One region of the Terrabacter sp. R4-6 genome, then DNA from elsewhere that is predicted to be linked to it. Evidence: riboswitches for the same ligand, from Rfam matches in the RefSeq annotation. Region 1 holds a riboswitch; each other region holds the start of a gene.
The links. Region 1 has a riboswitch for S-adenosylmethionine ahead of ACSSS0_RS02460 (aminotransferase class V-fold PLP-dependent enzyme). Riboswitches for the same ligand answer to the same signal wherever they lie in the genome.
Positions count from the first base shown of each region.

Region 2: linked by a shared signal. The riboswitch ahead of ACSSS0_RS17755 (bifunctional o-acetylhomoserine/o-acetylserine sulfhydrylase) and the one ahead of ACSSS0_RS02460 (aminotransferase class V-fold PLP-dependent enzyme) in region 1 are both predicted to bind S-adenosylmethionine.
Region 3: linked by a shared signal. The riboswitch ahead of metX (homoserine O-acetyltransferase MetX) and the one ahead of ACSSS0_RS02460 (aminotransferase class V-fold PLP-dependent enzyme) in region 1 are both predicted to bind S-adenosylmethionine.

Region 1 is NZ_CP197224.1:514,433-524,937, reverse strand. It holds gene paaC (1,2-phenylacetyl-CoA epoxidase subunit PaaC) at 1-412, shown strand, start outside; gene paaD (1,2-phenylacetyl-CoA epoxidase subunit PaaD) at 418-918, shown strand; gene paaE (1,2-phenylacetyl-CoA epoxidase subunit PaaE) at 919-2,043, shown strand; gene ACSSS0_RS02490 (hypothetical protein) at 2,126-2,305, shown strand; gene ACSSS0_RS02485 (thymidylate synthase) at 2,341-3,156, shown strand; gene ACSSS0_RS02480 (dihydrofolate reductase) at 3,182-3,661, shown strand; gene dapA (4-hydroxy-tetrahydrodipicolinate synthase) at 3,865-4,767, shown strand; gene ACSSS0_RS02470 (ribonuclease J) at 4,833-6,518, shown strand; gene ACSSS0_RS02465 (endonuclease/exonuclease/phosphatase family protein) at 6,520-7,608, shown strand; gene ACSSS0_RS02460 (aminotransferase class V-fold PLP-dependent enzyme) at 7,690-9,087, opposite strand; SAM riboswitch class IV at 9,124-9,249, opposite strand; gene ACSSS0_RS02455 (FtsK/SpoIIIE family DNA translocase) at 9,494-10,505, shown strand, end outside.
Region 2 is NZ_CP197224.1:3,816,813-3,827,317, reverse strand. It holds gene ACSSS0_RS17775 (CDP-glycerol glycerophosphotransferase family protein) at 1-1,142, opposite strand, end outside; gene ACSSS0_RS17770 (glycosyltransferase family 2 protein) at 1,202-2,194, opposite strand; gene ACSSS0_RS17765 (acyl-CoA dehydrogenase family protein) at 2,263-3,426, opposite strand; gene ACSSS0_RS17760 (HNH endonuclease signature motif containing protein) at 3,501-5,000, opposite strand; SAM riboswitch class IV at 5,232-5,351, shown strand; gene ACSSS0_RS17755 (bifunctional o-acetylhomoserine/o-acetylserine sulfhydrylase) at 5,442-6,758, shown strand; gene ACSSS0_RS17750 (LD-carboxypeptidase) at 6,803-7,861, shown strand; gene recQ (DNA helicase RecQ) at 7,898-9,847, shown strand; gene ACSSS0_RS17740 (Na+/H+ antiporter) at 9,861-10,505, opposite strand, start outside.
Region 3 is NZ_CP197224.1:4,214,875-4,225,379, forward strand. It holds gene ACSSS0_RS19500 (YkvA family protein) at 1-144, shown strand, start outside; gene ACSSS0_RS19505 (DUF4192 domain-containing protein) at 306-1,856, shown strand; SAM riboswitch class IV at 1,953-2,068, shown strand; gene metX (homoserine O-acetyltransferase MetX) at 2,084-3,346, shown strand; gene ACSSS0_RS19515 (universal stress protein) at 3,511-3,909, shown strand; gene ACSSS0_RS19520 (RNA polymerase sigma factor) at 4,272-5,903, shown strand; gene ACSSS0_RS19525 (transglutaminase TgpA family protein) at 6,002-8,311, opposite strand; gene ACSSS0_RS19530 (DUF58 domain-containing protein) at 8,308-9,552, opposite strand; gene ACSSS0_RS19535 (AAA family ATPase) at 9,569-10,505, opposite strand, start outside.

The sequences.
Region 1 (10,505 bases):
CTCGGGCGACGACGTCGTGGCAGGCGTCGCGGGCAAGGCGCTCAAGGAGGTGCGCTACCACCTCGACCACGCCTCGCTCTGGGTCGTGCGCCTCGGTGACGGGACCGAGGAGTCCCACCGCCGCATGCAGGCGGCGCTCGAGCGCGTCCTGCCCCACCTCGCCGAGCTCTTCGACGACGACGAGGCCTCGGTGCTCGCGGCCGACCTCGGCGTCGGCGTCCTGCCCTCGACCCTGCACGACGCCGTCGTGGCCCGGGTCGCGCGCGTCGTCGAGCAGGGCACGCTGACGCTTCCCGACGGCTCGCGGTGGCGCTCACGCGGTGGCCGCGCCGGCATCCACTCGCGCCCCATGGGCTCGCTCCTCGCCGAGATGCAGCACATCGCGCGGTCCCACCCCGGCGCGACGTGGTGACCGCCGTGGTCGCGGAATCCGCTGTCGCAGAGGCGATCTCGCGCATCCCCGACCCGGAGGTGCCCGTGATCAGCATCGCCGACCTCGGCATCCTGCGGGCCGTCGACGTCGACGAGGAGGCGCACACGGTCGCCGTGACGATCACCCCGACCTACAGCGGGTGCCCGGCCATGGATGCCATCGCGTCACGCATCGTCTTCGAGGCCGGACGGCAGGGGTATGCCGCCGACGTCCGCACGCAGCTGTCGCCGGCCTGGACGACGGACTGGATGAGCGACGAAGGACGAGCGGCCCTGCTGCGCTTCGGGATCGCGCCCCCGGGCGCAGTCCCGGCGGGGGAGCCGCACGGCCCCGTGGCCGTGACCCTGAGCCGCCACGTGGTCGCCTGCCCGCGCTGCGGCTCCGTCGACACGACCGAGATCGCCCACTTCGGCTCGACCGCGTGCAAGGCCCTGCGCCGGTGCAACGCGTGCCTCGAGCCCTTCGACGAGTTCAAGGCCATCTGAATGACCGACGTCACCACCCCGAGCGCTCCCGCACGCCACCACCGGGCGCGTTTCCATCCCCTCACCGTGGCCGCCGTCGAGCGCCTCACCGACGACGCCGTGGCCGTCACCTTCACCGTGCCAGAGGAGCTCGTCGACGAGTTCGTCTTCGAGCCTGGCCAGCACCTGACGCTCCGCGCCGACATCCGCGGCGAGGACGTGCGCCAGTCCTACTCGATCTGCCAGTCACGCCGGGCCGACCCCGCCGGTCGCAGCCTCCGGGTCGCCGCCGCGCGCGTGCCCGAGGGCCGCATGTCGAACTGGCTCAACGACGGGATCTGGCCCGGCGTCGTCGTCGACGTCATGACCCCGCAGGGTTCCTTCACGTGCCCGACCCGACCGGACGGCATACGCCATCACGTCGCGATCGCGGCCGGCTCGGGCATCACGCCCGTCCTCTCGCTGCTGACCACGGCGCTGGAGGAGGAGCCCGGGTCGCGCGCGACGCTGCTCTTCGGCAACCGGCGCACGTCCTCGATCATGTTCCTCGAGGAGCTCGAGGACCTGAAGAACCGCTTCCCCGGGCGCTTCCACCTCGTCAACGTCCTGTCACGCGAGGCCCAGGACGTCGAGCTCTTCCACGGCCGGCTCGACACCGAGCGGCTCGAGGCGATCTTCGGCTCGCTGCTGCCGGTCGGTTCCGTCGACGAGTGGTACCTCTGCGGGCCGTTCGGCATGGTCACCGGCGCCGAGGCGCTGCTGACCGGGCGCGGCGTCGACCCGCGGCACATCCACCACGAGATCTTCCACGTCGACGACGGCACCGAGCCCAAGCGCAAGGTCGTCGTCGATGCCGCGGCGCCCCCCGAGGCCACGGTCACGGTCAACCTCGACGGGCGCACGACGGTCATCCCGATGCCGAGCCGCGAGGAGACCATCCTCGACGCGACGCTGCGGGCCCGGCCCGACGCGCCCTACTCGTGCACCGGCGGCGTGTGCGGCACCTGTCGCGCCCGCCTCGTGTCCGGCGAGGTGCGGATGGACCGCAACTACGCGCTCGAGCCCGAGGAGGTGGCGGCGGGCATCGTCCTCGCGTGCCAGAGCCACCCGGTGACCGACGAGGTCAGCCTCGACTACGACGCCTGAGCCCGCCGGTCGGGAGTTGCCGAATGTCCCGCAGGCGGCGGTCGACCGGCGCACACTGGGGTCGAAGGCGAGGCGGTGACAGATGAGCAACAACGCGGGCGCCGCGGGTGGGGGCGCGATCTACGGCCTGGGCATCTTCGGGGCCCTGGTCTACTTCTGGCAGCAGGCGGACCAGCTCTGGGAGTACCTGCTTGCCGTCTTCCAGGGTCTCTTCTGGCCGGCCTTCATGGTCTACGAGGTCTTCGCCGCGCTGGGAAGGTGAGCAGCGGCGTCGGACGTCGGTGTTAGGTTGCCGACGTGCGGCAGTACCTCGACCTCCTCGACCACGTCCTGACCCATGGCCAGGAGAAGTCCGACCGGACCGGCACGGGCACGCTCAGCGTGTTCGGCCACCAGATGCGCTTCGACCTCGCCGATGGCTTTCCGGCCATGACGACGAAGAAGCTGCACCTGCGCTCGATCATCGGCGAGCTGCTGTGGTTCCTGCGCGGCGACACCAACGTGCGCTGGCTCCAGGAGCGCGGGATCTCGATCTGGGACGAGTGGGCCGACCCCGCGACGGGCGACCTCGGCCCCATCTACGGCTACCAGTGGCGGTCCTGGCCCACGCCCGACGGTCGCCGCGTCGACCAGATCGCCAAGGTCATCGAGCAGATCCGCACCAACCCCGACAGCCGCCGCCTCATCGTCTCGGCCTGGAACGTCGCCGACGTCGACGACATGGCCCTGCCGCCGTGCCACACGATGTTCCAGTTCTACGTCTCGCCGCCCGGACCCGACGGCCGCCGACGCCTGTCGTGCCAGCTCTACCAGCGCAGCGCCGACATCTTCCTCGGCGTGCCGTTCAACATCGCGAGCTACGCCCTGCTGACGCAGATGGTCGCCCAGCTGACCGACCTCGAGCCGGGCGAGTTCGTGCACACCCTCGGCGACGCCCACCTCTACCTCAACCACCTCGACCAGGCCCGCCTCCAGCTGACCCGCACACCGCACGCACTGCCGACGATGCGCATCACGCCCGGCAAGACCGACATTGACGACTTCGACCTCGATGACTTCGAGCTCGTCGACTACGTCGCGGAGCCCGGCATCAAGGCCCCCATCGCCGTCTGAACCCGCGTCTGGGAGCCTTGGCGCCATGACCACCGCGCTGCCGAACGTGACGATGATCGCCGCCGTCGGGCGCAACGGCGTCATCGGCGACGGGCTGGCGATGCCGTGGCACCTGTCCGAGGACCTCAAGTTCTTCAAGCGCACGACGATGGGCCACCCGATGGTCATGGGGCGGCGCACCTTCGACTCGATGGGGGCGCTCCCGGGCCGGCGCAGCGTCGTCGTCACCCGCCAGCGCGACTGGAACGCGCCCGGCGTCGAGGTCGCGCACTCCCTCCCCGAGGCGCTCGCGCTCGTGGCTGACGCCGACCAGGTCTTCGTCGTCGGCGGGGGAGAGATCTACCGCGAGGCCATGCCGTATGCCGTCCGCCTCCTCGTGACGGAGGTCGACCAATCCCCGGAGGGCTCGGTCACCTTCCCGGTCATCGACCCGGCCGTCTGGACCGAGACCGCCCGCGACGAGCAGCCCGGCTTCGTCTGGGTCACCTACGAGCGGCGCGGCTGAGGCGGCACACGCCATCTCGGGGAAAAATGCCCGGATCGGGCTGTAACGCGACGGCGACCCCGCCGATATAGGGGGTGGCGAGGCACTACTCGGACCCCCGAGCGAGTAGTGCCTCGCCTCTTTCGTGCCCGCCTCGAGCCCGCTCGAGGGTCCGGCGTGGGCGTGGCGTCGTGCGCGAGGGCCCGGGCGCTAACCTTGGGTCCATGGCTGACGCACCCGCCCTCGGACGTGTTCTCTCGGCGATGGTCACGCCCATGCGGCCGGACGGCTCGATCGACCTCGAGGCCGCCCAGCGGGTCGCGACGCACCTCGTCGAGGCCGGCCACGACGGCCTCGTCGTCTCGGGCACCACGGGCGAGTCGCCCACCACCTCGTCCGACGAGAAGGACGAGCTGCTCCGCGCCGTCATCGAGGCCGTCGGCGACCGCTGCGTCGTCATCGCCGGTGCCGGCAGCAACGACACCGCCAAGAGCGTCGAGTCGGTGCGCCACGCGCAGAAGGCCGGCGCCGACGCGGTGCTCGCCGTGACGCCCTACTACAACAAGCCCCCGCAGGCCGGGCTCGTCGCCCACTTCACGGCCCTCGCCGACGCGAGCGACCTGCCCGTCATGGTCTACGACATCCCCGGCCGCTCGGGCATCGCCATCGCGCGCGAGACCTACCTGCGCATCGCCGAGCACGACCGCATCACCGCCGTGAAGGACGCCCGAGGCGACCTCTGGTTCGCGAGCGAGATGATGCAGGAGACCGGCCTCGACTGGTACTCCGGCGACGACGCCATGAACCTCGGCCACTTCGTCAACGGGGCTGTGGGCTTCGTCGGCGTCACGTCCCAGGTGGCCCCGGCGGCCTACCGCGAGATGGCCGACGCGGTCGTCGACGGGCGCTGGGACGACGCCCGCGCCGTGCACCGACGCCTCACCCCCGTCGTCAACGCCGTCATGAACGTCACCCAGGGCGCCATCATGGCCAAGGCCGGCCTCGCCGAGCAGGGCATCATCGAGTCCACGGCCGTGCGCCTGCCGCTCGTGCCCGCGGACGACGAGCAGTCCGCCCTCGTCCGTGCCGCTCTCGCCGCCCTCGCGGCCCTCCCGGCGGTGGGATGACCGCCCCATGACCTCTGACCGGAGCCCCTGACGGCCCGGCAGCACCACCGAATGACAGGACACCTGTGAGCCACCCCCACCCCGAGCTGACCACGCCCCCCGCCCTCCCCGACAACGGCCTGCGGGTCGTCGCGCTCGGCGGGCTCGGCGAGGTCGGACGCAACATGGCCGTGCTGGAGACGAAGGGCAGGCTGCTCGTCATCGACTGCGGCGTGCTCTTCCCCGAGGACCACCACCCCGGTGTCGACCTCATCCTCCCGGACTTCACCTACATCGCCGACCGCCTCGACGACATCGAGGCCATCGTCCTCACGCACGGCCACGAGGACCACATCGGCGCCGTCCCCTACCTGCTCAAGCTCAAGGGCGACATCCCGCTCATCGGCTCCACGCTGACGCTCGCGCTCGTCGAGGCCAAGCTCAAGGAGCACCGGATCCGGCCGTACTCCATGGCGGTCAAGGAGGGCCAGCGCGAGAAGCTCGGCGTCTTCGACCTCGAGTTCGTGGCGGTCAACCACTCGATCCCCGACGCGCTCGCCGTCTTCGTGCGCACCGAGGCGGGCACCCTGCTGCACACCGGTGACTTCAAGATGGACCAGCTGCCGCTCGACGGCCGCCTCACCGACCTGCGCGCCTTCGCCCGCCTCGGCGAGGAGGGGGTCGACCTCTTCCTCACCGACTCGACGAACGCCGACGTCCCCGGCTTCACGACGCCCGAGCTCGAGATCGCGCCGGCCATCGACAAGGTCTTCCGCCACGCCCAGCGGCGCGTCATCGTCGCCTGCTTCAGCAGCCACGTGCACCGCGTGCAGCAGGTGCTCGACGCCGCGGAGAAGGCCGGCCGCAAGGTCGCCATGGTCGGACGCTCGATGGTGCGCAACATGGGGATCGCCGCAGAGCTCGGCTACCTCCGGGTGCCCGACGGCATCCTCATCGACATCAAGAAGATCGACAGCCTGCGGGACGACGAGCTCGTCCTCATCTGCACGGGCTCCCAGGGCGAACCGATGGCGGCCCTCTCGCGCATGGCCAACCGCGAGCACCGCATCGACGTCGGCCCCGGTGACACCGTGCTCCTCGCGAGCAGCCTGATCCCGGGCAACGAGAACGCCGTCTACCGCATCATCAACGGGCTCATGCGCCTCGGCGCCACCGTCGTGCACAAGGGCAACGCCAAGGTGCACGTCTCGGGCCACGCCAGCGCCGGCGAGCTGCTCTACTGCTACAACATCGTCAAGCCGCGCAACGTCCTGCCCGTGCACGGCGAGTGGCGGCACATGTACGCCAATGCCCAGCTCGCCATCGCCTCCGGCGTCCACGAGGACAACGTCGTGCTTGCCGAGGACGGCGTCGTCGTCGACCTGGTCAACGGGGTCGCCGAGGTGACCGGTGTCGTCGAGTGCGGCTACGTCTACGTCGACGGCAGCAGCGTCGGTGGCGCCGACGAGGCCCTGCTCAAGGACCGCCGGATCCTGCGCGACGAGGGCTTCATCACCTGTGTCGTCGTGCTCGACGCGGCCACCGGCAAGATCGCGAGCGGACCCGAGATCACGGCCCGCGGGTTCGTCGAGGCCGACGAGATCTTCCAGCAGGTCATCCCCAAGGTCGAGCGGGCCGTCGAGGAGGCCGTGGCCAAGGGTGTGCGCGACGACCAGCAGCTCCAGCAGGTCATCCGCCGCGCGGTCGGCTCGTGGGTCGGCGGCAAGATCCGCCGTCGGCCGATGATCATCCCGGTCGTGCTGCAGGCCTGACGTGACGGTGCAGGAGGTCGCCCGGCGGACCGGGCCCGCCGGCGACGGCGACGACGTGCCCGCCGACCCGCCGGGGGACACCGGGGAGACCGCCGGGTCGTCGACGCCGGAGCCGGCGCGACGGGGACCGCGCCGGCGCTGGGTCGACGTCGTCATCGGCGTCGTCCTGCTCGTGCTCGTCGCGGTCGGCGCGCTGCGCTGGTACGACTCGACGGCGTACGTCGTCGTCGTGCTCCAGACGGCCGGACCCTTCGTCGTCATCGGCCTGGGCCTGCTCACTGTGGCGACGCTCGTGCTGCGCCGGTGGTGGATGGTGGCCCCGGTCGTCGTCGCGCTCGTCGTGGCGGCGACCGTCGCGGCCCCCGCCTTCCGGGCCACGTCCTCGTCCAAGGCCGACCGCGACCTCACCGTCATGTCGGCCAACGTCTGGGTCGGCTCGGCCAACGCCGGCCAGCTCATGGACGCCGTGCGCTTCCACTCGGTCGACGTCCTCGTCCTCACCGAGGCCACGCCGGCGATCCTGCGGCGGCTCGACGCCGAGGGCGCCGGCGACTACTTCTCGCAGCGCGAGGGCGTGGCCCGCGCCAACACCTCCAGCGGCACGATGGTGCTCTCGCGCTACCCGCTCTCGGTGCGCAGCCTCGGCACCGACCCGGCGATCGAGGGCACCCAGAGCGTCCAGCCCGAGGTCGACGTGACCGTCCCCAACGGCACGGTCCGCCTCAAGGTCGCCCACCCCGCGGCGCCGTTGCGCGGTGACACGCTCGAGTGGCGCGCCGGTCTGCGGGCGCTCGAGTCGTGGAAGCAGCGGCTCGACGGCGACGAGCTCGTCGTCATGGCCGGCGACTTCAACGCCGGCTTCGGCCACCCGGGCTTCCGCGACCTCGCCGCCGGTCTCAGTGACGCGCAGCGCACCGACGGGCAGGGGTGGGTGCGCACCTGGCCGTTCGCGGGCAACCGGCTCCCGGCCTTCGTGCAGCTCGACCACCTGCTGAGCCGCGGGCTGACGGTCGTCTCGGCCGGGCAGGTGGCCTTCAACCGGGCCGACCACGCCGCCGTCTGGGCGAGCTACGCGCTGCCGGCACGCTGACCGACCTCCCCGACCGACAACCCGGACCGCCGGGCCGAAGGCGCTGACACACCGACCCCGATCAGCGGCAGACGCCCGCGGTCACCAGGGTCGCTCGACCTCGACGTCGCGTGGGTCGGTGCCCTCGAGCGCCCAACCGGTCTCGGTGAGCGTCCACTCGGCGTCGGTGCCGTGCTCGACGAGGCGCGCGACGGCGGCGACGAGGCGCTCGACCCCCTCGAGCGTGCTGCCGAGGCCGATGCTGGCGCGGACGGCGGTGACGGAGCGCTCGCCCCAGGGGTCCTCGAGGAGCTCGTCGACGAGCAGGTGGGCGCAGAACTTGCCGTCCCGCACGCCGATGCCGTGCTCGACGGAGAGCACCTGCGAGACGAGCGAGGAGTCCCAGCCGTCGATGGTGAAGGCCACGACGCCGACGCGGTCGCTGTCGTCGCCGAAGATCGAGAGGACCTCGACGCCTGCGACGTCGTCGAGGCCGGTGCGCAGCCGCTCGAGCAGGCGGGTCTCGTGCTCCTCGATCGCCTCGCGGTGGCGGCTGATCGTCGAGCACGCCGCGGCGAGCGCGATGGCGCCGATGACGTTGGGGCTGCCGCCCTCGTGGCGGGCCGGGCCGGTCGCCCACGTCGTGCCGTCCTCGGTCACCGAGCGCGTCGCGCCGCCGCCGAGCAGGTAGGGGTTGCCGGCGTCGAGCCAGTCGGAGCGCCCGGCGAGGACGCCTGCGCCGTAGGGGGCGTACGTCTTGTGCCCCGAGAACGCGACGTAGTCGGCGTCCCACGCGGCGAGGTCGATGGTGCGGTGCGCCGAGAGCTGGGCCGCGTCGACGGCGATTCGGGCTCCGTGCGCGTGGGCCAGCGCGGCGAAACGCTCGACGGGCCAGACCTCACCCGTGACGTTCGAGGCGGCCGCGACGACGACGAGGCGGTGGCGCGACGGGTGGTCGGCCAGTGCCTCCTCGAGCAGGGCGTGCGCGTCCTCGACCGTCTGCGGGACGGGGAGGCGCACGGTGCGGAAGCGGCCCCACGGCAGCAGGGTCGAGTGGTGCTCGGTGCCGAAGACGAAGACCGTCGTGCCGCTCGGCAGCGCCTTGCTCAGCAGCGCCCAGGAGTCGGTCGTCGTCCGGGTGAAGACGACCGAGTCGCCCTCGCGCGCGCCGACGAAGGAGGCGACCTCCGCGCGGGCCTGCTCGTACCACGCGCTCGTCAGCCGCGATGCGAAGCCGGCGCCCCGGTGGACGGAGGAGTAGGTCTCGAGGGCACGGTCGACGGCCGCCTTGACCGTCTCGAGCGCCGGCGTCGAGGCCGCGTGGTCGAGGTTGGCGTATGCCGTGTCGCCGTGCAGCGTCGGCACGCGCAGACCCGCGCCGACGACGGTGGGCAGCGTGCGCGCCTCCGGCACGACGTGCAGGGCGCGGGTGCGCATGAGCGGTGCGGGGGAGCCTCCACAGAGGGAGGCGGCGGGGTGCGTCGAGGGAAGGACCGACATGGGAGTGCTCCTGGGTCATGGGACCCACCTCGTGCAGGTCCGCGCTTGCCGACCTCGAGGACGCATGCGGACCGAGGGCGGCCTGGTCGTCACCCGGAGCACCCCACCGCGGAGGAGGGTTGCTGGCCAGCGAGCCGGGGCTTGTCACTGGCACTCATGACCTGCGCAAGACCATAGGCGGGACGGTCGCCGGCTGTCCACCGGTCGGTCCCCGGGTGTCGCGATCTGAGACGCCGCCCGGCCCGAGGTGCGCCCCGCGGCACCCGACGACGGTCCCCACGGTGCCCGGGAGGTTCGCCCACGGCATACGAGAGCCCTGTGAGCCCTGGAGAGCGCTGTCCGACTGATCGGTCCTGTTGCGCGTGTGACGCGTGAGTTCATCGGTGCGTTGACGTACGGTGCCAGCATGGCGTCACGTCCGTCCACCAGCCAGCGCTCGAGCTCCGCCGCGGCCACCCGCGCCAAGGGGTCCGCGGGCAGCGCCTCGTCACGCCCTCCGGCAGCACGCGGTGGGAGGCCGGCGCAGCGCAAGCCCGCTGCCCGCAAGCCCGCCGCCAAGACGGCGTCCAAGACCCGGGGCGGAGGCCTCCCCTTCCCGCTCGGCGCGATGCGCAACACGTGGATGGGGGTCTCGCACATGGCCGGGGGGGCGGTGCGCCGCGTCGGCCACAGCGCCGCCGACCTCGAGCCCGAGCATCGTCGCGACGGCATCGGCTTCGCCCTCATCGCGCTTGCCGTCGTCGTCGCCGCCCGTGAGTGGTGGGGCGTCTCCGGCACTTTCGGCCAGGTCGTGCACGCCGTCTTCGCCGGCACCTTCGGCCGCGTCGCGTACGCCGTCCCGCTCGTGCTGCTCGCGCTCGGCCTGCGCATGCTGCGCGCCCCCCAGGACGACGCGGCGACCAACCGCATCGTCGTCGGCACCATCGCCCTGACCTTCGCCGCGTGCGGTCTGTCGCACCTCGCCGACGGCATCCCCAACCCGCCCGACGGCGCCGACGGCATGCGCGCCGCCGGCGGCATCCTCGGCTTCCTCGCGTCGAGCCCCCTCGCGGCGGCCGTCTCGACCTACGGTGCGCTCGTCCTGCTCATCCTGCTCGGGCTCTTCGGCCTGCTCGTCATCACGGCGACGCCGGTCAACATGATCCCGACCCGCATGCGGCAGCTGCGCGCGCTGGTCATCGACCGCGACCACGTCGACGAGCAGCCCGACGAGGCGCTCGACGCCCCGGCCGCCGCGGTCAAGCGCGCGCGTCGCAAGGCCGTCGACCTCGCCGACCGTGACGGCGACGAGGCGTTCCGCCAAGCCGCGCAGAAGGCCCTCGAGGACGAGGCGACCACTCATCTGCGGCCCGGCGAGAAGCGCCCGACGCCTCCCGGACTGCTCGCCCCGCGCCCCGGCGGCGAGAAGGGCGCCGAGC
Region 2 (10,505 bases), 1.3 Mb from region 1:
CCCGGGCTGGTGTCGCCGAAGTAGTGACGCACGACCTCGGCACGCGAGTCCTCGGGGGCCGACATCGCGTCGTCGAGGATGCTGACGATCTCGCGGGCGCGGTCGACCTCGACCATGGGCACGCTCGTGTTGAGCCGGGTCGGCTCGACGTCCGCGAGCGGGCTCGCGGGACGCGTCAGCACGAGCGGCTTCCCCGTGGCGAGCCAGTCGAGGGCGACGGCGGAGATGTCGGTGACGCACGCGTCGAGGCGGGCCAGGTGCCAGCCGAAGGCCGTCTCCGTGTCGACGAGGTGCCCGGCCGTCGGGTCGGCGTGGTTGGCCTCCGCGACGAGGCGGGCCAGGTGGGTGGACGCCGTGCCGTATGCCGGGTCGAACGTCCCGGAGCGCGGGTGCGGTCGGTAGACGACACGGAACCTGCGGTCGGCGAGCAGGCTGGTCAGCAGCGCCGCGCCGTGGCTGGCGATCGACCCGTAGGCCATGCTCTGGCGGTCGCCCTCCCAGGTCGGGGCGTAGAGGACCGTAGTGCGCCCGTCGTCGGGCAGCTGCGGCGCCTCGTAGGTCACGTCCGCCTGGGGCCGACCGATCTCGACCGCCCGCGTGGCGACGTCGAACTCGACGAGCGCCCCGCGGAGGCGCTCCGCGGCGGCCGGTCCGGCGATGAACACCCGGTCGTAGGCCTTGAGCTGGTTCGAGGCCATGTAGGACTTGTCGCTCTCGCCGTGGCTCACGAACACGTGGGCCGGGTCGGCGAAGCGGAGCATCTGGAAGTTGCGGACGTTCTGGTTGACGTAGAGCACGAGCCCGATCTCGTGTCCCGCCATGAAGGCCTCGATGTCGGTGACGCGCGGGCCGTGCACGACGGGGAGCGGGCACTCGTCGAGCAGCAGGCTCGTCGTCTCGGGCATGCGCGAGATGACGACCACGGGCTGCGTCTTGGCGAGCTCCTGCAGCGGGGCGTACCACTGCCGGATCTGGTAGAGGTTCACCGGGTCGTCGGAGAAGTAGACGGCGCACCGGAACGGGGCGTCGGCGCCCGGCTCGAGGCCGGATCGCTGCAGGCGCTCGGAGAGCCTGCGCTTGGCCAGCTGGCGGCGAACGACCTGTTGGCCCAGCTGCACCAGCAGCTTCGCGTTGTCGAGCACGATCGACGTCCCTTTCCGATGCGGTGTCGTGAGGTGAGGTCGGGCGGTGGCGCCCTGGGTCAGCGCTTGAGGCGGCTCGGGCTCGTCAGGAACCCTATGCCCCACGACCAGTGCATCGTCGCCAGGACGACCGGCGTCACCGCTCGGGTCGCGGGTGACTCTCCCCTGCTGATGGCGAGGCCTCCTGCGGTCACGCCCGCGGCATACGCCGCCGGGACGAGCCAGGCAGGCGCCCAGACGAAGCCGGCGATCGTGGCCACCGTGGTGACACCGACCATGGTCGGTGGTGCGAGGTAACGCGGGTTGATGGTGCCCTCGTGGTGACGGGCGACGACGCGGCGCCAGCGTCCGTAGTGGAAGTACTGCTTGGCCAGGGCCTGGACGGACGCACGAGGGCGGTAGGTGACCTTGAGCGCCGGGGTGAACCACACCTTGCCGCCCGTCTCGCGGATGCGGTGGTTCATCTCCCAGTCCTGGGCCCGGGCGAAGTGCGGGTCGTAGCCACCGACCCGCTCGAGGGCTGCGCGGCGGAAGACTCCGAGGTAGACGGTGTCGGCGTCACCGGCCTCACCACCGGTGTGGAAGCGTGCGCTGCCGACGCCGAGCGGGCTGCGCATCGCTGCGGCCACGGCGCGTTCGAAGGGCGACGTCCCCTGGGCGTCCATGATCCCGCCGACGTTGTCGGCGCCGACCCGCAGCAGCTCACCGACCGCGACGCTGATGTAGTCGTCGGGGATCTCGGCGTGGCCGTCGACGCGGACGATGACCTCACCGGTGCTGGCGCCGATCGCGGCGTTGAGCGCGTCGGGCGTGCGACCGGTCGGGTTGGCCACGACCCGCACGCGGGCATCGGCTGCGGCCAGCTCGGCGGCGACCTCGTCGGTGCGGTCCGTCGACGGCCCGAGCGCGAGGACGACCTCGAGAGGTCCGGGGTAGTCCTGCGCGAGGATCATCGCGACGGCGTCGCGAAGGTGCCTCTCCTCGTTGAGGATCGGCATGATGACGCTGACCGTGGGCTGGGGGTCCGGCTGGGGGTCAGGACTCAGGTCCACAGGCGTCCTTCTCGTCGTCGGGTGTCATGGCGCGATGGCCCGGCCTCCCCGCGCGAGCGGCGCCCAGCCTACTTGAGGACCTGGCGGGCCATGACCAGGCGCTGGACCTGGTTGGTGCCCTCGTAGATCTGGGTGATCTTCGCGTCACGCATCATCCGCTCGAGCGGGAAGTCGCTCGTGTAGCCCGCCCCGCCGAGCAGCTGCACGGCATCGGTCGTGATCTTCATCGCGACGTCGGAGGCGTAGCACTTGGCGGCTGCGCCGAAGAAGGTGAGGTCCTTGTCGCCACGCTCGGACTTGGCGGCCGCGACGTAGACCATCTGACGGGCGGCCTCGAGCTCCATCGCCATGTCGGCGAGCATGAACTGGATGCCCTGGAAGTCGGCGATGCGCGTGCCGAACTGCTTGCGCTCCTTGACGTAGGCGACCGCCTGGTCGAGGGCGCCCTGGGCGATGCCGACGGCCTGGGCCCCGATGGTGACGCGCGTGTGGTCGAGCGTGCGGAGGGCGATCTTGAGGCCGTCGCCGACCTCGCCGACGACGCGGTCGCCGGGGATCCGCACGCCGTCGAAGATCAGCTCACGGGTGGGGCTGCCCTTGATGCCGAGCTTGCGCTCCTTCTCACCGAACGTGAAGCCCTCGTCGGACTTCTCGACGACGAACGCCGTGACGTTGCCGCCGCGGGGTCCGTCGGGGTCGGTGACGGCGAGCACGGTGTAGTACTCCGACACACCGGCGTTGGTGATCCACGACTTCTGGCCGTTCAGCACCCAGCCGTCGCCGTCCTGGCGGGCACGGCACTTCATCGCGGCCGTGTCGGAGCCGGCCTCGCGCTCGGACAGGCCGTAGGAGAAGGTCGTCTCGCCCTTGGCGAGCGGCGGCAGGTAGCGGGCCTTGACGTCGTCACTGGCGGCGAGGATGAGCGGCAGCGACCCGAGCTTGTTGACGGCCGGGATGAGGGACGCGGAGGCGTCGACGCGCGCGACCTCCTCGATGACGATGCACGTCGCGAGGGCGTCGGCCCCGACACCGTCGTACTCCTCGGGCACGTGGGGGGCGAAGAAGTCGGACGCGACGAGGGCGTCGTGCGCCTCCTGGGGGTAGCGCGCCTCCTCGTCGACGGCCGCGGCGTACGGGGCGATCTTGTCCTCGGCGACCGCGCGGACGGCCTCCCTCAGGGCCTCGTGGTCCTCGCTGGTCCGGAACAGGTCGAAGTCGGCATTCGTGCTCACGGATCGTGATCCTACTCGCGAGTTCGGTTTAGTAGGACGTCCTCGTGATTCACGCCACGGAGGCTTCGACCGGGTCAGAAGGGCGGCGACTCGTCGTCGGTCGCGGAAGGGGTCTGCGGGGTCGGGCTCTGGAGGCGTCGTGCGTCGGGAGGGTCCGGTGGGGAGACGCCGGCGCGCCAGTTCTTGGGGTGGGTGGTGTAGCTGCGGCCGGTGAGGGTGGTCCAGGTGAGGCCGTGGTCGGTGTCGGGTGCGGAGGTCCAGGTGCCGGTGGTCTTGAGGTTGTGGTGGAGGCGGTGTTTGGCGTGGAGGTTGTCGGTGCTGGTGGGTCCGGTGGGCCAGGGGGTCTCGTGGTCGAGGTCGCAGCGGGTGGCGGGGACGTGGCAGCCGGGTCCGCGGCAGGTGCCGTCGACGGCTTGGACGTGCTCGAGGACGGCTTGGGTGGGGCGGTAGGTGCGGGTCGGTCGGGTGAGGGCTCGGCCGGTGCGCAGGTCGACGGGCAGGGTGGCCCAGACGGAGCCGGGTCGGGTGATGATCTCGCGGGCGTGGGTGGCGGTGACCCAGCCGTGGCCGGGCAGCTCGCACGCGGTGTCGGACTGTCCGGTGGCGACCTCGAAGGGCACGACGATCCACGCCAGCGATGCCGCCTGACCAGCGGCCGCGTGGGCGGGAGCGGGCTCGGTGGTGCCCGATCCGCGCAGGAGGGCGTCGGTGGCGAGGTCGGCGCGGAGCTGGTCGAGGCTGCGCGGGTCGCCCGCGACGCGCAGTCCCCGTGCGCTGGTGTCGAGGCGGTCCATGACCGCGGCGACGGACGCGGCGTCGGTGGTGACGGTCAGACAGCCCATCCCGTCGTCGGTGACCCGGCCGAACACCCCGCGTCGGGCCCGGGCGTGCGCGTGCCGCTCGGCGCTGCCCCGGGCATCGACCGAGGCGACCGCGCGCCGCAGCCGGGCGGTGAAGGTGCGCTGCGGGACGGGCTGACCGTCCCGGGACGGGGCGAGCACCGCGTCCGTGACGATGGCGAGGTCCGCGTCCGGGAGCGGGCCGGTCTCGGAGGCGACCTGCAGCACCCGGTGCAGCGAGGTCGCCCCGGCGCGGAGCGCGCCGAGCAGCGCCCGGTGCCGTCGCGGGCGGGTGGCCACCGCGAGCCGGCGGCCGACCTCACCGGTGCCGACGCCGGTCGCGAGCGCGATCTCCTCGGTGACGACCCGCTCGGGAGAGACCCGCGCGGACACCCGGGCGGCGGCACCGGCGGGCAGGGCCTGGATCTGCTGGGCCTCGATGGTGGCCAGTGCGCCGTACGCGGCGAGCAGGTCGGCCTCGAGGCGGGCCTTGGCGACCTCGAGCGCCTGGATCTCGGCGAGCACCCGCTCCCCGGCCCGCGCCAGCCCCTCCAGCGCCGCCGCCGCTCGGGCCCGCCCGCGCCCCGCGCGCAGCCGCTCCAGGACGGGGTCGAGGACGGGGTCGAGGGTGCGCGCCCAGTGGTCCGGGTCGGAGGACCATCGGGCACGCAGCACCGGCCAGGGCCCTCCGGAGCGCGCGCCGGGCGGCTCGACCGGTGACGGGGTGAACGGCACGGTGAGCCTCCTCTCGATGGTCCTTGCCTCTCCCTCGATGAGAACACGTGTTCGAACGACTCGCAAGACCCGCTGGCACATCTGTGGACAACGAACTCCTCTGCCCTGCAAGCGATCCCACCCGAGCCGGCACTTCCCAACACGCGCCAGGCGCCCACGCCGGTGACGACGCGTCCACGATGAGGACACGCCCTCCCACGTGGCGGACACGCATACGTAGACTCGCCGGTAGGTCATGAGCGCCAGCGACAAGCCCCGGCTCGCTGGCCGGCAACCCTCCAACCGCGGTGGGGTGCCCCGGGTGAGGACCTGGCCCGTCGACGCCACCCGGCGCGCGGGCAAGCGCGGAGAGCCTCTCTCCCGCACCGACCCGTCGGTGCACGGGGCCCGGTGACACGGGACCCCGGTCAGCGACACGACCCAGGAAGAGCAGGACGACCGATGACCGAGCCCAACTGGTCCTTCGAGACCAAGCAGATCCACGCCGGCCAGGCCCCTGACAGCGCCACCGGAGCGCGCGCGCTGCCGATCTACCAGACGACGAGCTACGTCTTCAACGACACCGACCACGCCGCGAACCTCTTCGGGCTCAAGGAGTTCGGCAACATCTACACCCGCCTGATGAACCCGACGACCGACGTCGTCGAGCAGCGCATCGCGGCGCTCGAGGGTGGCGTCGGCGCCCTGCTCGTCGCCTCGGGCCAGGCGGCCGAGACCCTCGCCGTGCTCAACATCGCGGAGGCCGGCGACCACGTCGTCGTCTCCCCCAGCCTCTACGGCGGCACCTTCAACCTCTTCAAGCACACGCTGCCCAAGTTCGGCATCGAGGTCGGCTTCGTCGAGGACCCGACGTCGATCGACTCGTGGCGCGCTGCCATCCGGCCCAACACGAAGCTCCTCTTCGGCGAGACCATCGCCAACCCCAAGAGCGAGATCCTCGACATCGAGGCCGTCGCGGCCCTCGCGCACGAGCACGGGGTCCCGCTCGTCGTCGACAACACCGTCGCGACGCCCTACCTCATCCGCCCGATCGAGTGGGGAGCCGACGTCGTCGTGCACTCCGCGACGAAGTACCTCGGCGGCCACGGCACCTCGATCGCCGGTGTCATCGTCGACGCGGGCAGCTTCGACTTCGGAGCCGACCCGGAGAAGTTCCCCAACTACAACACGCCGGAGGAGAGCTACCACGGGCTCGTCTTCGCCCGCGACCTCGGCGTCGGCAGCACCCTCGGGGCCAACCTCGCCTTCATCCTCAAGGCGCGCGTCCAGCTGCTGCGCGACCTCGGCCCCGCCGCGTCGCCCTTCAACGCGTTCCTCATCGCCCAGGGCATCGAGACGCTGTCGCTGCGCATCGAGCGCCACCTCGAGAACGCCCACAAGGTCGCAGCCTTCCTCCAAGGGCACGACCAAGTCGAGAAGGTCGTGTGGGCGTCCTTGCCGGACAGTCCTTTCCACGCCCTGGCGGAGAAGTACACGCCGCGCGGCGCGGGTGCCGTGCTCTCCTTCGAGATCGCGGGCGGCCTCGAGGCGGGCAAGAAGTTCGTCGAGGCGCTGACCCTGCACAGCCACGTCGCCAACATCGGTGACGTGCGCTCGCTCGTCATCCACCCCGCGTCGACGACGCACTCCCAGGGCCCCGACGAGGACCGTCTGGCCGCCGGCGTGACCCCGGGCCTCGTGCGCCTCTCGGTCGGCATCGAGCACATCGACGACATCGTCGCCGACCTCGAGCAGGGCTTCACGGCCGCCAAGGCCTGAGGCACCGACGGGCCGGGCCCGATATCGGGCTGAAGCGGATCGGCATGGCTGGCACGATGGCAGCCATGCCGATCCGCTACCCCGCCCCGCTGCGCCCCGGCGACCGGATCGGCGTCACGTCGCCGAGCTCCGGCGTGTCCGATGCCCTCTGGGGACGGTTCGCGTATGCCGTCCAGTCCCTCCGCGACCGTGGCTTCGACGTCGTCGTGGGCGAGCTCAACCACGCGCCCAGCCACGTCAGCGGGCCGCGCGAGGCACGTGCCGCCGAGCTGATGTCGATGCTCCTCGACCCGAGCATCCGTGCGGTCGTCCCGCCGTGGGGCGGTGAGACCGGCATCGACCTGCTCGACCTGCTCGACCTCGACGCGGTCGCCGCCACCGAACCGACGTGGTGCGTCGGCTTCTCCGACACCTCGACGTGGCTGACCCCACTCACCCTCACCACGGGCATCGCGACGATCCACGGGCAGAACCTCATGGACACCCCGTACGCCCTGCCGGACGGCATACTCCACTGGGTCGACGTCGCGGGCACCGCGGGCGGGGACGAGCTGCGCCAGCACTCCCCCGGCCGGCACCGCTCCGGCGGCTGGGACGACTACGCCGACGACCCGACGGTGTCCGAGATGACGCTCGACGGCCGTGGCACGTGGACGCGGATCGACCCGGGCCACGAGGACGAGCCGGTCACGTTCTCCGGGCGTCTCGTCGCGGGCTGCGTCGAGACGGTGAGCTTCCTCGCGGGCGGGCGCTTCGCCGACATCGGCGCCTTCACCCGCGACCACGCGCCCGAGGGCACCGTCGTGCTGCTCGACATCGCCGAATGGAGCTCCTACGACATCTGCCGAGCCCTGCACGCCATGCGCCTGAGCGGCTGGTTCGACGCCGCCAACGGCGTGCTCGTATCGCGCACCAGCGCACCCGAGCCGCACGGTTTCACCCAGCACGCCGCCGTCGTCGACGCCCTCGGCATGCTCGGCGTGCCGATCGTCGCCGACGTCGAGTGCGGCCACGTGGCCCCGTTCCTCGCCCTCGTGCAGGGCGCGACGACGACGGTCGTCCAGGACGGCGGCACGCACACCGTCACGCAGCGCCTCGACTGAAGGCCGGTCCGCGGTGACGGGTACGCTCGCCGCGTCATGGAGAAGCACCTGGTCGGGTCCGAGCTCGAGGTCGTCGCCGCCGAGGTGACGGGCGACGCGCCCGTCGCTCCGGACGAGCGCCCGCACGACGGCGGGGCCGCAGGTCGCGTGCTGCACGACGTCTTCGGCTTCAGCTCGTTCCGCGGCGCCCAGCAGGCGATCGTCGACCGCGTCGTGACGGGTCACGACACGGTCGTCCTCATGCCCACCGGTGGCGGCAAGTCGCTGTGCTACCAGCTGCCCGCGCTCGTGCGGCCCGGCGTCGGCATCGTCGTCTCGCCGCTCATCGCGCTCATGCACGACCAGGTCGAGGCCCTGCGCCTGCTCGGTGTGCGGGCGGCCTTCTGGAACTCCACGTCGTCCGCCGAGGAGTCCGACGCCGTCCGCCGCGACGTGCGTGAGGGCCGCCTCGACCTGCTCTACGTCGCGCCCGAGCGCCTGCTCATGCCCTCCTTCCTGCGTCTGCTCGACGACGCGGCCACCGGAGCCGGCATCGCGCTCTTCGCCATCGACGAGGCGCACTGCGTGTCGCAGTGGGGCCACGACTTCCGGCCGGAGTACCTCCGCATCGCCGAGGTCACCGCACGCTTCCCCGGGGTGCCGCGCATCGCGCTGACCGCCACCGCCGACGCGCTCACCCGCAGCGAGATCCACCAGCGGCTGCGCCTGGACGGCGCCGCCGAGTTCGTCTCGAGCTTCGACCGGCCCAACATCCGCTACGTCGTCGAGGAGAAGAGCGACGCGCGCGCCCAGCTGCTGCGCTTCCTCGAGAGCGGCAACGACGGTGCGAGCTTCCGCGGCTCCGCCGGCATCGTCTACTGCCAGTCACGCAAGCGCACCGACGAGATCTCGGCGTTCCTGCGCCAGCAGGGCTACGACGCGATCGCCTATCACGCCGGCCTGCCCAGCGAGGCGAGGGCCGCCGCCCAGCAACGGTTCCGTCGTGACGAAGGCGTCATCGTCGTGGCCACCATCGCCTTCGGGATGGGCATCGACAAGCCCGACGTGCGCTTCGTCGCGCACGTCGACCTCCCGAAGAGCCTCGAGGGCTACTACCAGGAGACCGGTCGGGCGGGCCGCGACGGCGAGCCGGCGGTGGCGTGGATGGCCTACGGCCTCGCCGACGCCGTGCAACAGCGCTCGTTCATCACGAGATCCGACGGCAGTGCCGAGCACCAGCGCGTCGACTCGATGAAGCTCGACGCCATGCTGGGCTACGCCGAGGCCTCCACGTGCCGCCGGCGGCTGCTGCTGGCGTACTTCGACGAGGAGTCAGGCGACTGCGGCAACTGCGACACCTGCATGGAGCCGCCCCAGATGTGGGACGCCACCGTGCCCGCGCAGAAGGTGCTCTCGGCCGTGATCCGCACCGGTCAGCGCTTCGGCGCCGGGCACGTCATCGACGTGCTGCTCGGCAAGCGCACCGACAAGATCGCGAGCTGGGGGCACGACCAGCTGCCGACCTTCGGGGTGGGCAGCGACCTCGCCGACCGGGAGTGGCGCTCGGTCATCCGCCAGCTCGTCGCGCGCTCGGTGCTCGTCCCCGACCCGGGTCGGATGGGTGCTCTCACCATCACGGAGGCGGCCCGTCCGATCCTCGACGGAGCGGAGAAGGTCGAGCTGCGTCGGCTCTCGGCCGCGCCGGCACGCAGCCGTTCGTCGTCGGGCTCACGCTCGGCCGGGTCCGGGTCTGGAGCCGCGACTGGGGCCGGAGCCAGCCCTGCCGACCGGGCGCTCTTCGAGCTGCTGCGCACCGAGCGGCGGGCGATCGCCGACGCCGAAGGCGTGCCGGCCTACGTCGTGCTGCCCGACCGCACGCTGTGGGAGCTGGTGAGGGCACGACCGGGCAGCACCGCCGCGCTGCTCACGGTCAACGGCATCGGGCCGGTCAAGGCGGAGAAGTACGGCGCCGCGTTCCTGGACCTGCTGGCCGAGCACACCGGCTGAGCGATCCCGGGGTTCAGCCGACGACCTCGTCGACGAAGCACCAGCGCCACGCCTCACCCGGCTCGATGGAGCGCATCACGGGGTGCTGCGTCTCGTGGAAGTGCGCGGTGGCGTGCTTCATCTCGGAGGAGTCGCAGCAGCCGACGTGCCCGCACTGGAGGCACAGACGCAGGTGCACCCACGTCGTGCCGTCGCGCAGGCACTCCTCGCACCCCTCCGGCGTGCGCGGCTCGACGCACGTGTCGGTCTCCTGCAGGTGCTCGCACGGGGCTTCGATCGTGTCCACGGGCAACATCTCACTCTCTGCCAGGCGGCTCTCCTGGTCGTCGATGCGGTCGAGCATGGTCTCTTCGAGGTCGAGGGTGCTGAGGACGACACGGAGCACGACGTGGTCGGCTCGCCCCTCGTCGCGCAGCCGGAGGACCTCGTCGCGCTCGGCCTGCAGCATCTGCATCCGGGCCCGTCGGTAGCGGACGCTCGGCGTCTCGTCGTCGTTGCCGCTGCGCGGTCCGAGGCGCTCCCACATCTGGTTGAGCCGGTCCTCGGAACGGGACCGCAGCATCTCCCGCGTCGCCTCGTCGACGTCGTCCATCCGGTCGAGCACGTCGAGGCCGGACCGCGTCGCGGCCTGCAGCACCGTGGCCGCTTGGAGCGCGTC
Region 3 (10,505 bases), 940 kb from region 1:
GGTGCCGGGAGCGCGAGCGGGCCCGATGGGCCGGGTGGGCCCGGTGGGCCCGGTGGCAACGAGCGGGTGCGCCTGCCCGAGGGCACGCGCCAGGCGGCGACCGACTACGTGCTCGAGTCGGTCCGCAAGCGCCTCGAGCGCTGAGCACCCGGGGCGGCCGCCCCGGGTGCTGAGAGGGCCTGGGGGCCTGGGACGTGGCGTCCTTCGGAGGACGTCGATCCACACCCCCTTCCGGGGGAGGGCGGTGGTCCACAGGCGCGCGGTCGGGTCTGTCGGCCGCCACGCTCGGTGGACAGGCTCGGGACATGCCGAAGATCTCACTGTCCGGGCCGGCCGAGCTGCTGACCGTCATCCCCTTCCACCTCGGCTTCCAGCCGACGCGGAGCGTCGTCGTCGTGTGCTTCCACGGCAAACGGCTCGGGCTCGTCGCCCGGCTCGACCTCGTGGACGAGACCCTGGCCCCTGAGGCCGTCGCCCAGACGCTGCCGACCCTCCTGCAGGGCTCTCCGTCGTCCGTGGCCCTCGTGGGTTTCGAGGACGACGAGGACGAGTCCCTGCCGCTGCTCGAGGCGCTGGCCGCCGGGGTCGAGTCCGAGCGCGTGGTCGTCCGGGAGCGGCTCGTCGTGCGCGACGGACGGTGGCGCTCCGTGGGCTGCGACTGCTGTCCCGACGAGGGGTGGCGCCTCCCCGAGCAGGCCGACGTGCCCGCGGTCGCGAGCTATGTCGCCCTGGGTCACGCCGTGCTGCCGGACCGCGACGAGCTCGCGCGGCTCGTCGCCCCGCTGGACTCCTCGGAGCCCCGGCACGACCTGGCGGTCGCGGCCATCGAGGACTGGCAGCGTCGGTATGCCGCCGCCGGCGGGCCGATCTCCGAGAAGCCCGACCCGCCCGGGCGCCGCCCGAGCCCGCGACGTCGCACTCGACCGGCCGAGCTGCGTCTGGGGCTCCTCGACGGCGGCGAACCGACGGCCCGGCAGTTCCTCGTCAACGAGTCCCTCGTGGCGTGGGGCGGGGTGCTGCGCGGCGAGATCGAGGGATTCGGCGTCGAGCACTGGCTGCCGTCCCTCGTCGGACCGCTGCGTGACCGCGAGGTCCGCGACGCCCTCATGAGCTGGCTGTGCCCGGGCATGCTCCCGACCGACACCTGCTCCGACGACGTCGCCGTGCTGCTCGAGCTCCTGCTCGGGCCGGACGTGCGCATGGCCCCGGCCTCGGGCGACCTCGACGACGTCCCGGGGCCGTCCGGGCGGACCGGTGGTGGGGCGACAGGCCGCGGGCTCGGGGCCGACGTCGGGGCCCGACTGCCCGACCCCGACCGTGACGCCCTGCGCGCCCTGCGCGAGCTGCTGGCCCGCGAGGACGCGGCGTCAGGGACGGGTCCCGATACGGACGGCGGCGAGCACGCCGACGAAGGGGGTGACGAGGTGCCCGAGAGTGACGCCTTCGCGACCCGCCGCGCACTGGACGAGCTGGACGAGCTCGAGGACATGGACGAGCTGGACGAGACGGACGAGCTGGACGAGCTCGACGCGCTCGCGTGCCTGCTCGAGCGGGTCGAGCGCGAGGCGTGGGACGGCATCGACGGGCCGGCAGGCGAGCCCGGCTGGGACGACTGGGACGGGGCCGCGACGCCCCGGTTGCTCCTGTCGCGGCTCGAGCAGGTGTGTCGCCTCACCCCGGCGGCCCACGCTGCTCCGCTGCTGTCGGTCGTCGCCTCGCTCGCCTGGTGGTGCGGCGACGGCGCGCGTGCCGGTGTCGCGGTCGACCACGCCCTCGCGCTCGAGCCGGACCACTCGCTGGGCACGCTCGTGCGAGACGCGCTCGACCACGGCCTCCGGCCCCGCCGGTGTGCCTGACCCACCCGCGCTCCGGCGTGGCGGGTCGCGGCGCGGGAGTCCATGTCGTGGACCGGTCGATCTCGTCGGGCGGAGGCCTCGCGTATGGTTGGACCAGGTCATGAGTACCAGCGACAAGCCCCGGCTCGCTGGTCGGCAACCCTCCTTCGCGGTGGGGTGCCCCGGGTGAGGACCAGGCCGCACCTGTCCCCGGGTGTGCGCAAGCGCGAGGACCGAGGAGTACCCCGATGACCGTCACCCACCGGAAGCAGAGCACGCGCCGACCCGCGCGGCTCGCGGCCGCTGGCACCGGCCAGACCGGCGACGCAGCAGCAGCGCCCGCCCGTGCAGCGAGGAGCCACGTCGACCCGATGGCCCCGGGGCCGCGCCGGCCCGACGGCGCCTGGCGCGACGGGGACCCCGTCGGTCGGCGCCAGTTCGCCGACATCGGCGACGTGGAGCTCGAGCGCGGGGGCATGCTGCCCGACGTCCGCATCGCCTACGAGACGTGGGGCCGGCTCAACGACGCCGGCGACAACGTCATCCTCGTCGAGCACGCACTGACCGGCGACAGCCACGTCATCGGCGAGGCCGGTGACGGACACGCCTCGCCCGGCTGGTGGAACGCCCTCATCGGCCCCGGCGGCCCGGTCGATCCCGACCGATGGTTCGTCATCGCGTCCAACGTCCTCGGCGGCTGCCAGGGCAGCACCGGCCCCGCGAGCCCCGCACCCGACGGTCGGCCGTGGGGGAGCAGGTTCCCCTACGTCACGGTCCGCGACCAGGTCGCCGTCGAGCGCCGCCTCCTCGACGGGCTCGGCATCCGCCGCCTCGCAGCCGTCGTCGGCGGGTCGATGGGCGGGATGCGCGCGGTGGAGTGGGCCGTTTCGCACCCGGACGACGTCGACCGCTGCATCGTGCTCGCGTCGACCGCGTACGCCACCGCCGACCAGATCGCCTGGTGCCAGCCGCAGCTGCTCGCGATCCGCAACGACCCGGACTTCGCCGGGGGCGACTACTACGAGGGCCACGCGCGTCCCGACACCGGCCTGGGCCTCGCCCGGCGCATCGCCCACATCACCTACCGCACCGAGACCGAGCTCGGCTCGCGCTTCGGACGCGAGGCCCAGCTCGGCGAGGACCCGCTGCGTGCGGGTGACCGCGGACGGTTCGCCGTCGAGTCCTACCTCGACCACCACGCAGGCAAGCTGGCCCGGCGTTTCGACGCGAACTCCTACGTCGTGCTGACCGAGGCGATGAACTCCCACGACGTCGGGCGCGACCGCGGCGGTCTCGAGGCCGCCCTCGAGCGCGTGCGCGCCGACTGCACGATCGTCTCGGTCGACACCGACCGCCTCTACCCGCCCCGGCTCTCGGACGAGCTGCACGCGGCCCTTCCCGGGTCGCGGCGCGCGCACATCACCTCCGAGTTCGGGCACGACGGCTTCCTCATCGAGGAGGACCAGGTGGGTCGCATCGTCCGCGACGCGCTCGAGCGCCGTCGCGACTGAACCCTTCTGCGGCCCGGGCGGGTTCGCAGATCCGTGCCGAGGCCACGGCCCAGTCGTGTGCGCCGCCGACGACGCGGTGAGACTTCGCGCGGGACGCGCCGGACGTCGCGTTATCGGGTACGGTGCGAGCACTGGTTGTTTCCGTCCCAAGGAGGTCCGGGAAAGTGGCCATCGTCGTTGGTTATGTCGCCACCAAGGAAGGTCGCGCGGCGCTCAAGCGAGCCGCCGAGGAGTGCGTCCTGCGCGGAGCGAAGCTCGTCGTCATCAGCTCCCACCGGGGTGGCAAGGACTTCGACGCGAACGAGGCCAGCCAGTTCGAGAGCGAGCTCAGCCGCGTGCAGGCGCTCCTCGAGGACAAGGGCCTGGAGCACGAGGTGCGCCAGCTCGTCCGGGGCAACGACCCCGCCGAGGACCTCATCTCCGTCGCCGAGGAGGAGAAGGCCGACTTCATCGTCATCGGCCTGCGTCGCCGCAGCCCCGTCGGCAAGCTCATCCTCGGATCCAACGCGCAGCGCATCCTGCTCGACGCGAGCTGTCCCGTGCTCGCGGTCAAGGGCGACTGACCTTCCTGGCAGGCCTCCCGAGCCCTTCCTGCGGGCCCGTCTACCCGCGCCCGGCCTCCGTCCCGGTGGCCCGGAGAGCGGCCGTGTGGGCCTGGTCCGGCGCGCGGGTTCGACGTGCGTTCGCTCGGAGGGCGTGCGCCGTTTTATAATGTCCGAGTACCGGATCGCACGAGGCGCACCGAGAGCTCGAAACAGGGATCGACTCCGACAGGCCAAGCTCTTCCGGCACCAACCCCCATTCTCGTTCGTTGTGATGGTGCATGCCCGGATTCGGGTCGATCATCTGACGAGACCTGCGACGAAAGGCGACTGCATCCGTGCCTAAGGCAACAACCGCTGGAGCTCCCAAGACCCTGCCGAAGGTGTTCCAGCACGAGGCGATCATGCAGCTCCTGGTCAAGGGCAGCACCAGCGGCACCATCACCGGGACGGAGATCGCGCGTGCCCAGGTCGATGCAGGACTCGACCTGAAGCAGATGAAGCCGGTCCTCACGACCCTCGAGGCCCACGACATCGAGATCGTCGTCGACGCGCCGCACTCCAGCACGACGAAGAAGACCCGTACAGGGACCAAGGGAGGCACTGTGGCCACCGCACGCAGCACCACCGCCGCGGCGACGAAGTCCGCGACGCGGACCACGACCGCGACGACGAAGACCGCCGCCAAGAAGGCGACGGCCAAGGCAGCGCCGGCCCGGGCCGCCGCCACCGACGACGAGGCAGCTGCCGCGCCGAAGGCGGCCGCAGCCAGGACGGCCAAGAAGGCCGCCACCAACGCGGGTGTCGCCAAGGCGGCTGCGAAGCCCGCAGCCAAGAAGACGGCCACCCGCAAGACGGCGGCGAAGAAGGCCACGACGTCGGCCGACGGCACGGTCGTCGCCGGTGACGCCGAGCCCGAGGACGCCCCGGTCGGCGAGCTCGAGGAGGTCGTCGTCGAGCCCGTCGACGTGGACGACGACGCCGAGGACGGCGACGAGGCCACCCCGGCCGCCGCGGCGAAGACCGAGGAGACCGAGGAGTCCGGCTTCGTCATCCGTGACGACGACGAGGACGACGCCCCGGCCCAGCAGGTCGTGACCGCCGGCGCCACCGCCGACCCGGTCAAGGACTACCTGAAGCAGATCGGCAAGGTCGCCCTCCTCAACGCCGAGCAGGAGGTCGAGCTCGCGAAGCGCATCGAGGCCGGCCTGTTCGCCGAGGAGAAGCTCAACTCCGGCGACAAGATCGACATGAAGCTCAAGCGCGAGCTGTGGTGGATCGCCCAGGACGGCAAGAAGGCCAAGAACCACCTGCTCGAGGCCAACCTGCGACTCGTCGTCTCGCTCGCCAAGCGCTACACCGGTCGCGGCATGCTCTTCCTCGACCTCATCCAGGAGGGCAACCTCGGCCTCATCCGTGCGGTCGAGAAGTTCGACTACACCAAGGGCTACAAGTTCTCGACCTACGCGACGTGGTGGATCCGCCAGGCGATCACCCGCGCCATGGCCGACCAGGCTCGCACCATCCGCATCCCGGTGCACATGGTCGAGGTCATCAACAAGCTCGCCCGCGTGCAGCGTCAGATGCTTCAGGACCTGGGCCGCGAGCCCACCCCGGAGGAGCTCGCCAAGGAGCTCGACATGACCCCTGAGAAGGTCGTCGAGGTCCAGAAGTACGGCCGCGAGCCCATCTCCCTGCACACGCCCCTCGGCGAGGACGGCGACAGCGAGTTCGGTGACCTCATCGAGGACTCCGAGGCGGTCGTCCCGGCCGACGCCGTGAGCTTCACGCTCCTGCAGGAGCAGCTGCACTCGGTGCTCGACACGTTGTCCGAGCGCGAGGCCGGCGTCGTCTCGATGCGCTTCGGCCTGACCGACGGCCAGCCGAAGACGCTCGACGAGATCGGCAAGGTCTACGGCGTGACGCGCGAGCGCATCCGCCAGATCGAGTCCAAGACGATGAGCAAGCTGCGTCACCCGAGCCGCAGCCAGGTGCTGCGCGACTACCTCGACTGAGGTCGCGCCGCGCCGGTCGGTCCGGCACCGAAGGAGCCCACGACTCGTCGTCGTGGGCTCCTTCGCGTCCGTGCTCGGCAGGCTGCCGTGTGCCGGGGTCAGCGGCGCCGAGGGAGCAGGCGGTCCGGGAGCGAGCGCCAGAACGACACGCCCGCCTCGGGCCAGAAGAAGGACCGTGCCCGGGTCTGCCAGGCCCGGGTGCGGCCGACCTGACGCCGGATCGACCGGATGTCGTCGTGCAGCCGGAAGGCCTCCTGCGGGGTCGTGCGCTCGGGCAGGTCGTAGCGGGACTTCTCGAGGGTGGCCGTGACCCGTCGCATGGCGGTGGCGTTCTCCTCGTCGAGGTGCCCGTCGGCGACGTAGCGCTCGCGCAGCTGGCGCAGGGTGACGCCCTCGGGCGCACTGAGCCCGAGGTCACCGAAGTGCGAGGTGAGGTCGTCCCACTCCGCCTCGATGAGGTCCTGCTGGGTCACGGCTGCGCGTCGGCGGCGCAGCCGCAGCAGCCACGCCGTGATGGGCATCGCGAAGGCGGCCAGCAGCCCGACGAGCACCGCGAGGGCGAGCACGACGTTGCGCAGCGTGAACGCCTGCCCGACCGAGTCGAGGAACGACGTCTCGGGCTGCACGGGTGCGTTCGTGGCCGTCGTGGTCGAGGGCGTGGCGGTGGATCCGCCGCTCGCGGTGTTCGTCTCGCTGACCTCGCGGCCACCACCGGTCGCCCCGCCGTCCGCGCCGAGGACGGCATACGGCGGCGGTGAGCCCGCGCGGGCACCCGGGGTCGGCTCGAAGCGCAGCCAGCCGTATCCCTGGAAGTAGAGCTCGGGCCACGCGTGGGCGTCGCTGGCGCGGACGATGTAGCGCTCGCCCGAGAGCTGTCCCGGCAGGAAGCCGATCGCCATGCGGGCGGGGATGCCCTGGGCCCGAGCGAGCATGATCATCGCCGTCGCGAACTGCACGCAGTAGCCGCGCCGGGTCTGGTAGAAGTTCTGGATCGGCTCGAGCAGGCGCCCCTGGCTGTCGCGCAGCTGCTCGCCGAGGTCGAGCGAGTACGTGTAGCGGCTGGTGTCGCGCAGGTGGTTCTGGATCGCGATGGCCCTGTCGAGGGGGTTGTCCTCGCCGCGGGTGACCTCGTCGGACCACTGCTGGATGAGGTCACGTGAGCGGTCGGGGATGGTGAGGTCGTCGTCGGTGATGTCGGGAGAGTCCGGCGCTCCCGACTCCCGCAGCTGCGGCGGTGACGGGGCGAGGTCGGAGTAGGTCACGCGGTAGCTGCTCACGGCACGGTCGACGCGGACGTCGCGCGTGACGGGGTCGATGCTCCACGGCGTGCCCTCCATCGCGACGGCGACGACGGGGTAGGGCGCGGCGACACGGGGAGCGGCGAGCGTGTTGTCCGTGACGGTGATCTCGTAGTCACGCCGCTTGTCCGGAGGCGGGAGGGGCGCCGGGCTGTCGGGACGGTCGCCGGTGGCGCCGGCGACGCTCCACTGCCCGCGGGAGTAGTACGACGTCGCGAGCACCCGCAGGGGAGACCGCGTGAAGGCGGTCGTCGTGTAGGTGAGGACGGGCGACTGGTCCTGGTTGTTGAGGCTGCGCGAGAGGTCCAGCGTGTCGTTGAACCCCACGGACCCCTCGCCGCCGCCGCCGCCCGAGCGGCCGAGCCCCTCGGTGAGGTAGCGCGGAGGGAAGTGCGGGATGACGGCCGGCACGACGAGCGCGACGACGACACCGACGGCCCCGAGCTTGAGCGCCCCTGCCGTGAACGAGCGCAGGGCGTCACGGTCGTGCGCGGCCTCGTCGATCTCGCTGTGGTCGGCCGCGCTGGCGGTGCCCCAGCGGCCGAACTGGGCTCGGGCGGTCGTGTGCAGCATGACGAGCCACAGCACGACGGGCACGACGAAGTAGCGCAGCGCGAGGGCCGCGTCGCCGTTGGCCGCCGTGATGAGGTATGCCGTCAGCAGTGGCAGTCCCGCGGCCGCGGGGCTGCGCCACGTGGCCGCCATCGCGTCGACGGCGATGGCCACGAGGGCGACGGCGACGACGAGGCAGAACGTGATGCCGTCGTTGAGTGGCGCGGGCGCCGAGTAGCGGTTGATCGTCTCGAGCGCCTGCAGCCCGAGGGTGTTGGCGGCCTCGAGCGTCGCCGGGGTCGGCACGAGCAGGGTGAACGTCTCGCCGGTGTAGCGGGCGAGGATGACGTAGGCCGTGACGAGCACCTGGAGGAGCACGACGAGGCCGCGCGAGCGGGTGAGTCCGCGGCCGACGAGGCCGAGTCCGGCGACGAGGGCGATGACGAACGCCGCCTGCGGCAGCCACGTCGTCTCGACGAAGAGGCTCGTGATCGGGTAGACCGCAGCCAGGGTCGCGAGCGCGGCGAGGACGGTGATCCTCCAGCGACGGCGGGTCATCGGCTGCCTCCCACGGTGGCGGCCGTCAGCACGGCCCAGACGTGCGCGACGTCCTCGTCGCGCTGGACGGACACGGCTCGCCACCCGGCGAGGCGCAGCGTGTCGACGTGCGGCTCGGCCTCGTCGGCATCGGTCGTGCCGAAGCTTCGGGCATCGAGGACGAGCGCGAGGCCCGTCGTGCCCGGCTGGCGGAGGCTCGCCACGCGGGAGGTGATGTCGCGTCCCGACGGCCCGACGATGGCGACGAGGAAGCCTCCGGCCGCGGCGAGCGCCTGTCCGGCGCGCAGGATCTCGTCCTCGCCGGTGTCGTCGCGCGGTGTCGCCACGGCGAGCACGTCGAGGATCTCCTCGGGCGTCATCGTCTCGGCCGCGCGAGACGTCTCGACCGTCTCGGCGCAGACGAGGTGGACGGCGTACCCCGAGTCGCACAGGTGCACAGCGATGGAGGCGGCCGCGGTGATCGCCCACTCGAACGAGCTGCTCACGCCCGTCCCCCCGTGTGCCGAGGGCCGCGGGTCGATGAGGACGACGGCGCGACGCTGCGCCGGACGGTCCTCCTGGCGCACCATGAGATCGCCGGTGCGCGCGGTCGCGGGCCAGTGGATGCGGCGCAGGTCGTCGCCGTCGCGGTACTCGCGGATCGTGACGTCGTCCTCTCCGTGCAGGGCGATGAGGTGGGCCTGCTCGCCCTCGGAGCCGACGCCCGCGCTCGGCTGCCGGTTCGACGACAGCGGGTGCACCGCCGGCAGCACGACGAGGTCGGCCGTGCCCTCGAGCACGGCGTTGCGGTTGGCGAGACCGAACGGGTCCTGCACCTGGACGCCGAGCGGCCCGAGGTGGTGGCGTCCGCGCAGGTGGGAGCGGACGGCGTAGTCGATGGCGCGGACGCGGCCGGGGGGGATCCGGCCCACGACGAAGCGCGGCCGGTCGCCGAGGACGTAGTCGAGCCGCTCCTCGGCGAGGAAGATCGGCGTGGTGTTCGTCGAGACGTTCTCGAACGAGAGCGTGACGTGTGCGTCCTGCCCGACGCTGATGCGCTCGGGGTGGGTGTGCCGCTCGATGCGCATGCGCGTCTTGCGGGTGCGCACGAGCACGGCGGAGATGAGGGGGAGCGCGACGAGGAGCACCCCGAACCGGGTGAGGTCGCGGAAGCCGAAGATGACCCCGGCGAGGACGAGGACGGCACCCGAGCCCGTGAAGGCCCGGCCCCTCGTCGTCAGGACGCTGCGCAGCGAGCGCATGGGCGCGCGCCCCCGCTCAGCGGGCTGCGGGCGGCACCGGCACCTGGCGCAGCAGGTCGGTGACCACCTCGGCGGTGGTGCGGCGGGCGAGCTGGGTCTCGCTCGACGGCATGAGCCGGTGGGCGAGGACCGGTCCGGCCAGCACCTGCACGTCGTCGGGGATCACGTGGTCACGCCCCTCGAGCGCGGCGAAGGCCCGGGACGCGCGCAGCAGGTGCAGGGCGGCACGCGGCGACGCGCCGAGCCGCAGCGCGGTCGTCGACCGGGATCGGGTCACGAGGTCGACGATGTACTGGCGGATCGCAGGGCTCGCGTGGACCTGGCTGACGGCGTGCACGACGCGGTTGATCGTCTCGGCGTCGGTCACCGGTGTCAGGGCGTCGAGCGGTGAGCTCGAGCCGTGCGTCTCGAGCAGGTCGAGCTCGGCGCTGGGTGCGGGGTAGCCCATCGAGATGCGGGCCATGAAGCGGTCGCGCTGGGCCTCGGGGAGGGGGTAGGTGCCCTCCATCTCGATGGGGTTCTGGGTGGCCATGACGATAAACGGGGCCTGCAGGGTGTACGTCGTCCCGTCGACCGTGACCTGGCGCTCCTCCATCGACTCGAGCAGGGCCGACTGCGTCTTCGGGGAGGCGCGGTTGATCTCGTCGCCGACGACGACGTTGGCGAAGATGGCGCCGGGTCGGAACTCGAAGCGCCGGGCGTCCTGGTTGAAGATGCTGACGCCCGTGACGTCGCTCGGCAGCAGGTCGGGCGTGAACTGGATGCGGCGCACCGTGGCGTCGATCGAGCGCGCCAGGGTCTTGGCGAGCATCGTCTTGCCGACGCCGGGGACGTCCTCGATGAGCAGGTGACCGCCGGCGAAGAGGACGGTCACGGTCGTGCGGACGACGTCCGGCTTGCCCTCGATGACGCTCGTCATGGCGCCCATGAGGCGCTCTGCCACGTCATGGATG